DNA from 2 places in the Azotosporobacter soli genome. Region 1 is predicted to be linked to the other one. Evidence: riboswitches for the same ligand, from Rfam matches in the RefSeq annotation. Region 1 holds a riboswitch; the other holds the start of a gene.
The links. A riboswitch is a leader RNA that binds a small molecule or an ion and turns the genes downstream of it on or off. The one in region 1 is predicted to bind cyclic di-GMP.
Positions count from the first base shown of each region.

Region 2: another riboswitch for cyclic di-GMP. It lies ahead of QTL79_RS02095 (caspase family protein); the one in region 1 lies ahead of QTL79_RS13165 (caspase family protein).

Region 1 is NZ_JAUAOA010000016.1:64,256-70,068, reverse strand. It holds gene QTL79_RS13175 (glycosyl hydrolase family 28-related protein) at 1-990, opposite strand, end outside; gene QTL79_RS13170 (right-handed parallel beta-helix repeat-containing protein) at 1,064-2,179, opposite strand; gene QTL79_RS13165 (caspase family protein) at 2,443-4,641, opposite strand; cyclic di-GMP riboswitch class I at 4,767-4,859, opposite strand; cyclic di-GMP riboswitch class I at 4,984-5,076, opposite strand; gene QTL79_RS13160 (hypothetical protein) at 5,487-5,813, opposite strand, start outside.
Region 2 is NZ_JAUAOA010000002.1:22,039-27,851, reverse strand. It holds gene QTL79_RS02105 (sensor domain-containing diguanylate cyclase) at 1-1,641, opposite strand, end outside; gene QTL79_RS02100 (ABC transporter substrate-binding protein) at 1,668-2,945, opposite strand; cyclic di-GMP riboswitch class I at 3,334-3,424, shown strand; gene QTL79_RS02095 (caspase family protein) at 3,522-5,621, shown strand; gene QTL79_RS02090 (EamA family transporter) at 5,763-5,813, shown strand, end outside.

The sequences.
Region 1 (5,813 bases):
CGTACTATAATTGCTGCCCGTTTTATCGACAATAACTGTATTACCAATAATCTTACAATTAGCGCCTTCCACGCCAATACCTTGCGTGGAATGGTACAACGTAATCATATTGCCTTGAACAAGTGTATTCTTAGCCAAAACCGATATGGCCGCCTGAAACTGCTTACCAGTAGCCGAATTGTTCGCTGTCTGATTTGCCACCATTGTATTATTAATGACCTTCACTCCAGAGACTTGGACTTTAACTGCACGCTTGTAAAAGTCACTAAATGTGCATTCTTGTATCGTCGCATCTGAAATCCAATTGCTATCACCCGTAATTTGTATGCAATCTCCATCTTCAAATCCACTTACTTTTGAAAAAACGCAATTAAGAATTGATACTTTTTTTACGTTCCAAGCAACTACAGCACGGTTCGCTCCAATATTATCGCCATTTTTCCCATTTTTCGGTCCACTAACATCGTGGATTTGGCAATTTTTAATCGCTATATTGCTGCCTCCTTTCAACCAAACAGCCCAGGATCCCATCGTTGTGTCGCCGCTTGTATTTCGTATTTCACATTTTTCAAGCGTAGTGTAATTTGCATTGTCATTCTTTACTGCAGTTTTTCGCTTCATATCTCCGTCAATAATCAAATTTTTTAAGGTTACATGATCAGTTGAAATATTAATGATTTCTGCACCGCCACCGCCGCCTTTGATAACCGTTCCCACATCGCCAACAAGCGTCACACCTGCAGGCATGTTAATTGTACTAATTTTATAGGTTCCAACCGGTATGTGAAGCGTTTGTCCACTCTTCAGCGACTTCAATGCCGCCTGAAGTGCTGCCGTATCATCAGTGACGCCATCCCTTTTAACGCCAAAAGTTGTAAGCTCGACCATATTGCCCTCACCCGCTTGGGCAAAAACTTTCCCTTGTTGCAGACCGCCCAGCAATATCAGCATCATTATCACTAACCATGTTATCTTTCCATGTTGCATCATAGCTGTACGCTCCTTTTCCAGCATCATCTTTTTGACATTTAACGCCATAACACGAGTAAAGTAAGTCTTCCTACTATTGCACTATATTGTTTGTGGCGTTAACGTTAGTCGCGCTTCTAAAATCTATCCCATTCGGCGCAGGTATATTTTTCACCGTATTTCCGGTAATCGTAGCTCCGCTTCCAGCGGCTGATACGTAAATCCCAGCCGTATTGTAATTGCTTCCTGTCTTGTCTACGACAATCGTATTACCAATAATTTTACAGTCTATTCCTTCTACTCCAATACCTTGAAACGAATGATACAGTGTGATCTTATTGCCTTCCACACGTGTATTCTTTGCAAAGATCGATATTGCCGCCTGAAATTGCTTATGCTCTGGTGAATTAGCCGTTGCCGGATTTGCAGTCATCGTATTGTTAATAATTTTCACGCCAGAAGCTTGCACTTTAACAGCTCGCTTGTAAAAATCGCTGAAAGTACATCCTTGTATAGTTACGTCCGAAATCCAGCCATTGTCACCTGTAATGTGTATACCGTCTCCATCTTCAAAGCCGCTTATTTTTGTAAAAATGGAATTAAGAATTGACATCGACTTTACATTCCAGGCAAAAACAGCTCGATTCGCGCCAATGTTATCGCCTCCAATTCCGTTTTCTGGTCCACTAATATCGTGAAAACTACAATTCGCAATTGATATATTACTGCCGCCTTTTACCAATATAGCCCAGGATCCCATTGTCATATCGCCCATAGTATTTCTTATTTCACATTTTTCAAGTGTTGTGTAATTTGCATTGTCATTCTTTACTGCCGTCTTTCGTTTCATTGCACCGTCAATAATTAGATTCGTCATCGTCACATGGTCAGACGCAATATTGAAAATTCCTCCTCCATTTTCGCCGCCTAGTATAATGGCTCCGTCGTCGCCAAGCATAGCTGCATTGGCCGGTACAATGATTTGAGTAACTTTGTATGTTCCAGCTGGTATATGAAGAACTTGTCCACTTTTCAATGAATTCAATGCAGTTTGCAGTGATGCCGTATCATCAGCTATGCCATCGCCTTTCGCACCAAACGTGCCTAATTCGACGTTCATTGCTTGTGCCCTCGCGGTACACACACCTGCACCGCAACCGTAAAGTCCAAGCAACAATATCGCAACAATCCAAACCTTTTCACATTTCATTTTCCTCGCCCCTCCCCCACATATTTTTCACTCTCTATTTTTAACTAGTCATCCTAATCCTATTTCTTCCATTTTTATTATACCTTGCAAAGATTACAGCCCGCTTGTCATTTCTATTACAATGCCCTTATATTCATTCGGATGTCGTAGAGTTTACCAAAGCATTTCAAATAAAAATAGGCCGTTCCGATTTGCTCATCGCAAAACAGACCGGCCTTTCTACCAACACACAACTTTTCTGAACAATTTCTCCCCTCCCAATACTACTTAGTTTTACCAATCAAATAACCACCATTAGATCCGTCATACATTTGCGGATGCATGCTGTCTCTGCAGCCGTCATAGGATGCGCCGCTAAGATAGCCCGACAGCTCGCCGGTTGTGATATAACCATCTCGATTCAAATCTGCGAGCCCACCGCCAAGCGCATAGCCCAGATATTTGGTAAACATTCCATTTGCCGTCTCAAGTGCCGTACAGGAGCTAATCACCGTATATTTACTGCCCGGATTATGCGCCTTAAAATAATCCACCAGTTCGCCGGAATGACAGGCATCTTCGATCAACGTAACATGACCTGTCGATCCAATTTTTGCGCCAATTTGCAGTGTCGCATCATAAATTTGTTTCTCGTATACTTTGCTGCCGTCAGCCGTTTCAAACCCGTTATTATCCCCGTGTCCAGAATAATACAGCAGCACATTGTCCCCGTCCGATGCTTGTACGGCCTCCGTTTGCATCGCCGTTAAAATAGAAACGCTGGTTGCCTGCAGATCTCGCAGCAACGTTGTATTTGTATTGTTCCATAGCAGATCTGCTTTCAACACCTGCTGCATCGTACTAATATCGCCATTAACCTCCGGTATATTTTCCTTATAGGCCTTCGGCTCGTATTGCGCGATACCGATCAACAACGCATGGTTATCCGACAACGCTCCACCATAGCTGCCGCTGGCCATACTTAGGTAGTTGGCAATTGACCCCGTCGTTCCATCCGCGAAGTGTATTTTATCCAATTGGGCTGTATCCCAATTCTGGATGGTGATCGATCCGTGACCGGCAACGTCAAGCACAACATTTAGGCCATCACGGCTCACCTTGAGATTTTTTGACGTGATGCCGTTGCCGAAAGCAATCTTGTCATTGACATTATCCATATCAAAGACGATTACGTCATTCCCCCATGTTCCGCCAAATCGGTATTGGTCACTGCCGTTTCCGCCGGCCATTGTAACATTGCCGCTGCCGGGCACCAGGCCGCTGACCAAGGTGTCGTTGCCGTCACCGCCAAGCAATGTTGTGTTGCCGCTGCCGGCATACAAAAAGTCGTTGCCGGCTCCGCCGTCGATCGTTTCAGCCTGGCTACCGCCATAAATGACATCATTATAGGCGGTGCCAATAAAGTTTTCAATATCCTTGAACGGCGCTAATTGCCATCCGTTCAGCCCCGCCGTCAGCCCTGCCGCTGTTAACGCGTCATTGCCATCGCCGCCCGAAATCACTAGATCTGCCGGATTATAGACCAGTGTATCGTTACCGGCGCCGCCAGACAAATAGTTTACGCCGCTTCCACCATCCAGATAATCATCACCCGATCCGCCTAGCAAATTGTCGTTACCAGCACCTCCGTTCAATCGGTCATTCCCATCTCCGCCAGACAACATATCGTTTCCTGCCCCTCCCAGCAACGTGTCATCCCCACTCCCGCCATCCAGTTTGTCATTTCCATCGCCGCCAGACAACGTATCGTTGCCCGCCCCGCCAAACAGGGTATCATTGCCCGTTCCACTGTCCAAAATGTCATTGCCGGCTCCGCCGTCCAGAATATCATTGCCGTCCCCGCCCGCCAAAGTATCATTACCAATGCCGCTAACCAAATGGTCGTCACCACTGGTTCCGACATAATTATTAACCATGGCACCGTTAATCTGAGCAGCGCTGTAGGTGGCATCGGAAAACTTGAAAATTTCGATCTGGTATTGCGGACCGAGAAACCAGTCGGTAAAAGTCGTAGCTTGCGTCCAGCCTTTGCGCTGAAGCCGCAAATTGTTGCCGGAGCTGCTGAACACCACATCTGCAATCGACATAGCATATGATGTGAAATCGGCGGTATTGATTCCGTGACCAGCGCTGCCAGGCACCGTATCGGTTACCGTCACATTGTCACACAGACCTAAAGAATAGGTATCATTCCCCACACCGCCCAATAGCGTCGCATCACCGCCGTAAGCGATCAGCGTGTCGTTTCCAGCTCCGCCATCCAGCACGCCGTGGCCGATGATATATTCGTTGCCATTGCCGCCATATACTGTACTGCCTTTGCCGCCCGGCAAATATACATAAATTTTATCGTTACCATCACCGCCATAAATAGTATCTTCGCCGCCTCCTCCTTTTATCAAGTCATCGCCGCTGCTCCCCGTCAATACTTCATTCTTTGCTGTTCCTATAATTGTCGTCATGATCATGCCCTCCCTTTCCTTTTTCTACGCTTCAACCCCTAAAAACGCTCCCTTCTTTGTCTTTTAAATACAAAAGCCCAAGCATAGCAATCACTGCTGACTTGGGCAAACCGCGGTCATTTCTTAAAAGCAACCTGGCAGTCATTGGCGTAACTTTCATTGCCTTTAGACCCATGGCTTTGCGTCCCCATCTTTCGATGAGTTTGCCCACATATTCTTTTTCGTCGCCTTAGTTTTTTCTGCCATCTACATCGCCTCCCTCTCCGCGTTGACTCCTCCTAAAAAGGCAAAAGCCCAAGCATAGCAATCACTGCTGACTTGGGCAAACCGCGGTCATTTCTTAAAAGCAACCTGGCAGTCATTGGCGTAACTTTCATTGCCTTTAGACCCATGGCTTTGCGTCCCCACCTTTCGATAGGTTTGCCCATATATTCTCTTGTCTTAGTCTCAGTTTCATCATATTCACTTCCTCATTTTTTTACAATAAGTAGTATTCCCTTACTTACAGGACGAGACTCCTGTTTTATTGTTGTCTTTTTTTAGTCCTTTGACCTAGGTTTCTCTTCTCTTGCCGCCTATTTAGCTTATATGCTTTCACCAACTAACTGTCCTCTTGCTTCTACACGGTTATTTACCGACATAACAAGGCCGCATCAAAAACAAATATCCATTTAACGTTCATAGCGCCTTCATTTTTACTCTGCCCTTCTTGAATTTGTACAAAGGAACAACAATGAAAAAACGACCCTGCATTCACTTTTCGAATGAGAATCGTCTTTGCCATTGCTTTTTTGCTTTTTCACTCTTCCAAACCATCGGTTTTATCTTTCCTCTTCTTGATTAATCTATGCATAATTTATGATCCCCAGGAACGCAGCCGCAAGTAGTAAAAGGCCCATCAGCAAATGCATCCAGCGTCGGTAAGCGACTCTCCATACATCTAATCGTTCGACATATTGCGGCGCAACCAGCAAAATAATCAGACAGAGAAGTAGCGGCGTAATGAAGATAAGATTATAATACAACAGGCACAACACTGCACTAGCAGTCGGCATTTTAGAAATGATGTTTAGCGCAAATATGTACGGCCCGCCAGTGCAAGGCATTTCTACCAATGCGCACAATACGCCGGATGCGATAGCGCCGCCGAATGACACGCACTTGCTGGCATT
Region 2 (5,813 bases), on a different contig from region 1:
GCCGCCGATACGGGCTACGGTGTGATGACCGGCGGCGCGCGTCAGCACGGTTGCGGCATCCTGCAGCAGTCGATCGCCTTCGCTGTGTCCGAAGCGGTCATTGATTTCTTTCAGCCCGTCCACGTCGCAGACCAGCAGGCTACAGCGGGTTTGCTCCGCTTGCAGGCGCTTCATTTCCGCTTCGAAAAAAGTCCGGTTCTTCAACTGGGTAAGGCCGTCATGCAGGCTGAGATACTCTAGGCGTTCTTCGGCGGCTCTGCGTTCGGACACGTCCGTGTAAATCGCGTAATAGAGCATCTGGCCTCTGGCTTCGGGGAAGGAATATTTGACGATCGAGACCGGCAGCAAACGACCGTCTTTGCAGCGACGCAGCGCCTCAATGCGGCTTGTCTGATTGCCGGGCACGTAGTCTTCCATGAGGAAGAAGTCGGAAAGATTGTGTCCGCTGATTTCCGGCAGCGTGTAGCCGAACATTAGCGTGAAAGCATTATTGGCGTCGATGACGTGCAGGTCTTTATCGAAGATCAGGATGCCTTCGGGACTGTGCTTAAAGAGTTGCTCGAAACGGATCTTTTCCTCTTCCAGCGCTTGTGTGCGTTCGGCGACCAGTTCCTCCATGTGCGCATTGAGGTTTTCGATGTTCTCCGCCATATGGTTGACGCTGAGCAGGAGCGTCTTGAACTCGTCATCGACCTGAATATCAATGCGCTGTTTAAAATTACCCTGGCCGAGCGCGGCGGTGATCTGTACCAGATCCTGCAGCGGCTTCATCAGGCGTGCCGATAAGGAACGCGTGCCCCAGGCCGCGATGGTGAGGGAAAGGAAGAAAACGCCGAGCAGGATGCGCGTAATGCCGGACTGACGAAGGCGCAGCTGCTCATTTTGCTGATCTTTGATCGACTGGCCGAGGGACTGGACGGTTTCGGCGGCGGCTTTCATATCCGTTTCATTCGCGCGCTGCCGGGTTTTTAATTCTTCGATTTTAGCCGTTACCGTGCGGTACGTTTCAAGATCGCTGATGATGCGGTGCGCGGTCAGCTGGACATCGCTGCCGTAGGGGCCGTAGCGCAATGCGCCGGCGATGGACAGCATCTCCTGCACGCTCGACGGCTCAGGATTGAGCGGCACGGCTTGGTCGCGCAGCAAAAGCAAAAAATGGTGCAGGCGGTTGATCTCGGCCAGCGGCACGCTGTCGCTTTGATGCAGTTCTTCAATTGTATTGCCTAAGTCGCTGCCGATTTGCTGCAGTTCGCTGTGCAAAGCGCGAATCTGATCGGCGTAAATTCCATACTGGGAAAACGTCATCTGATAAAGCGCCAGCGAACGATTCATCGCCGTGAGCGTCTGCTTGTCGAGCATCTCTGTTCGAGCGGCGATTTGATCGAGCCGTTCCTGCGCGGACGTCAGCTCTTCCAAAACGGTCGCCGCGAGACGGCGATCCTGAGTCAGAAGATAATCTTTTTCGTTCATATGCGCACGCAGCGTCAGTTCGATTGCCTGATCGACATCGCGCAGCTCGGCGAAACGGTTTTCCGATTCCTGCAGTACAAACCAGGAAATTGCGCCATGAAGCAAAAGCAAGGACAAGAGCAAGGCAAAGGATAAGGCTAATTTTTGCCGGAAGGTAATGTTGAGCTTCATGAGCAGGCCTCCTGTCAGCTGATCGGTTAACGCCAAAGCCGGGAAATCTTTGTCGCCGTGCGGGTGATCAGTTCATTGCGCTGATCGGGAAATTCAAGGAACTCGCTAAAAAGCACCAAACCGGCGTTTGCGATGGCGGGCGGCGTCGATAAATCATAATTGAACGCCCAGCGCGGCGTGGCGCCCAGTTCGGCGGCCATGCGCTGCTGCATCGGAGAATAAAAAGCGGCGGGCACATCGCTGCGGGGCACGAAGGCGCCGGAACCACGACTCATCGTTTTGAGCGAGTCCAGTGCGGTCAGATGTACAAGCGCCTCCTTCGCGCCTTGCGGTTGGAGGGCATTCTTTGAAAGCACGAGGCCGTCAATCGGACCGAGCGTGTACGCCGGGATGTTTTCGTCGATCGTCGGGAAGGCGAAATAGTCATAGTCTTCGCCGGGCTGCCAATTATGCTCGGCGTCGCCGTAATAGCCAATGATCCAGGTGCCCATCAGCGTCATCGCGGCCGTCCCCTTATAAACGGATTCATTGGCGCCGCTGTCCCAGGCGGTTTGCAGCGGATTAGGGGTAAAATAACCTTTCTTGACCAAGTCGGCCCAGAGATCAAAGACCCGTCGCACCGGTGCATCGTTGTAGGAAAGCGAACCGTCCAGCAATTTTTGCCGATAGTCATAGCCCGCCGTGCGCAGCAAAAGATAATCAAACCAAAATTGCGCCGGCCATTTATCTTTCGCGCCAAGTGCAAGCGGCGTGATATTGTCTGCTTGCAGTTTCGCGCAGACAGCGTGGAATTCATCCCAGGTCTTAGGCGGTTTCACGCCGGCGCGGGCGAAGACTTTCTTGTTGTAAAAAAATGCGACATAGTGTTGCGTGAGCGGCAGCATATATTTTTTGCCGTCGTAGGTGCAAGCATCGGCGACGACAGGCGAAACAGACGAGGAAAGTTGCGCACGTTCCCAAACGTCGTCAAGCGGCGTCAATTTTGCAGTGACCGATCGTACCCGGGAACCCGCCCAATATGAATAAAGATCGGATGAACTGGGCGAGGCGAGCGTATCTTGGATGCTGGTCTTGAATGCCTCGTGGTCAAGCGGTGTGGCGGTCATTTGATATTGCGACGATTCTTTATTAAACGCGTTCACCATTTCCTGCAAGCCGCCGCTAAGGCTGCCGGAAAAATAATGCAGCAGACTGATTTTTTTCTTAGGTTCGGCCGGGGGAACGGCGTCTTTAGCAAACGGGGAACAACCGGAAATGGTGACGAAGCAGACAAGTAGAAGTAAGGCGGACAACGATCGGCGCAAAGAAAACACCTTCTTTCCCAGTCTGGTTTATGAAGACTAGTTGTAACTATCTATTATTTGCTATTTATTAGAAGAAATCCTGCTTTCCCCTGTTGCATAAAGCGGCAGGCACGCTCAAAAATGTTTTGGCGTCGGCGACTACGAAACTGTTGTCGTAAGATTTCGCCGGGCGTGGTCGAGATGATGCGTACGATTCGTGAGAAGCTGCAGCATATCGCTGCGGTTCGGCGGTTGAGAATAAGAAAGCGGTTATTTTGACGGAATAAAATGTCCTTGTTGAGATGGCCGTGCTTTTAGAAAATGCTGTCAAAAAATAGGTCGTCAGCCCTATTGAATCGACTATACAGTCTTGTAATAATGGAATTGGAAGATGCAAGCAAAACGAAAATTGCATACTGGGCAAACTCAGTGAAAACTGGGGACGCAAAGCATTGGGTCTAAGGTCGTCTGACGACGGCTATGATTGCCAGGTTGTCATTCCTTTCTGGGAGTCGGGATGTTCCATAACAGGCTGCTTTTATTGTCAGTCTGTTTTTGTTAGCCGACTGCGTGAAAAAATGTAAGGGGTGTTGAAGAATGGCTTCTTTAACGACGGCGTTGGCAGCACTAAACGGCTTATTGAGCAAATATCTGCTGCAGGTGACCGGGACGGCGAAAAATGATGTTATCAGCGTGACCGCACATAATGCGGTAATTAATTCGGGGGCGGGCAATGATTGGATTCAGTTTCAGGGCAGCGCCGGCGCTGCCACCGCTACGCTAAGCGGCGGCGCCGGATACGATACGTATGCGCCGATTCTAAGCAATGTCAGCGTTACGATCGATAACTACGACAGTGCAAGTGCGGTCCGTAATGATAAACTGTCGTTTTCCCGGTACAGTTTAAAAGGATTTAGCTTTATCAAGAGCGGTAACGACTTATTAATTAAATATACGGCAGGGAACTCGGAAGTCAGGGTGCAAAACTGGTTTCTCGGCCAGCGCTATCAGATTCAGGATTTTGTTTTCGCCGACGGCAACTTTACCGCCGATTTTATCAATGGCAAAGTAGGTTGGACAGATCCGGCAGCACCTCTTAATCTGATCGGAACGGCAGGCAATGATGTGCTGACGGGCGGAAATGGCAATGATACGATAAATGGCGGCGCAGGCAATGACGTTTTATATGGCGGCAACGGAAACGATGTGCTATATGGTGGAGCGGGTAACGATACGTTAAACGGCGGCAGCGGTAGTGATGCAATGTACGGCGGCGACGGCAACGATGTCTTAATTTGGGATGCGTCCGACAGCGTGCTGTCCGGCGGTGCGGGAATCGATACGCTGACTGCGGCGGACAGTGCCGGCGCGGTTAACTGGAATCTTGCCGCATACCAGGATATCGAGCAATTCGTCGGTTCGGCTTATAATGATACGTTTATCTGGAGCGGCAATGCGACCTCGATCAACGGCGGCGGCGGTGTGAATACCTTAACGGCTGCGGGACAGAATCAGGCGGTGAACTGGAATGCTGCGAACGGAAGTATCAGCAATATTGGCACATTCATAGGCGGCAACGGCAACGACATAATCAGCGGCAGCGCGGCCAATGAAACGATCAGCGGCGGCAACGGCAATGATACGCTGCTCGGCGGCGGCGGTAACGACAGCTTGTCGGGCGGAGCCGGAAACGACCTGCTCAATGGCGGCGCAGGCAATGATCTGCTGAACGGCGGCGACGGCAGCGACACCTATCAGTTTGCAAACAGCTGGGGCAGCGATACGATAAGCTATGATGCAAGCAACAATAACGACAACCTGCTGTTCGGCGCCGGCATTACAGCGCAAAATTTGAGCGTGAGTCATGTCGGCACGAATGTCACAATTACAGTGCAAGGACATGGCGATATCACGATTCAAAACTGGGATGCCTCTAAGCTTGACAGTTTACGTTTTGCGGACAATTCCAGCAAACGGATCAGCGACTATTTAACGCCGCTACCGCCGAGTTCTACTTCCGGGCGAACCAATTACGGCGTGGTAATCGGAATCGGCGATTATGCAGGGACAAGCAATGATTTGGCCGGAGTAAAGTATGATGTTGCCGATGTGAAGCAATTTCTGACGACGGATTCGCTGTGGACTGGAACGAATTTAACCACAGTGACCGATGCGCAGGCGACGAAGAATAATATTTTGAACTCAATCAACAGCCTTGCCGGCAAAGTGGATGCTAACGATAACGTTTTCCTCTATTATTCCGGGCACGGTTACAGCGGCAGCGGCAATATGGTCGCATATGATATGGCTGCAGTCACGCCGCAAATGATGTATGACAGCATTGTCGGCTTAGGCAATAAAGTAGGTGCCGGCGGCCATGTGACATTTGTTCTCGATTCCTGCTTCTCGGGAAGTTTTGTCGACTATTTCAAGAGTCGGGGCGGCGGAAGCCAGTATACGGTGATTAGCGCTTCCTCTTCGAGTGAAGTGAGTTGGGATATCGGTACAAACGGACTCTTTACCCATTACTTGATGGATGATGCATTGAACGGGCGCAAGGCCGATCTGAACCACGACAATAAGATTACGACGTCGGAAGTGCTTAATTATATTACTAGCCCTACCTACACCAGCTATAGCAGCAAAGACCACATGCAAATGTATGACGGTTCAAACGGCAGCTATGTGATTGGCTAAACAGCAAGCGAAAAGCGGGAGTGTCCTGACAATGTCAGGTGCTCTCGTTTTTATTGCGGAAAAATTGCAGGATAACGCCAAATAATACCGAAGGGAAATAAATACTGCATTCGGAAATGATTTCGCAGCAAAGGAGGCAGCATGGAAGAAGGCAAAGAACCGGGACGGCTGGCTGGGCAAAAACTGCCGATG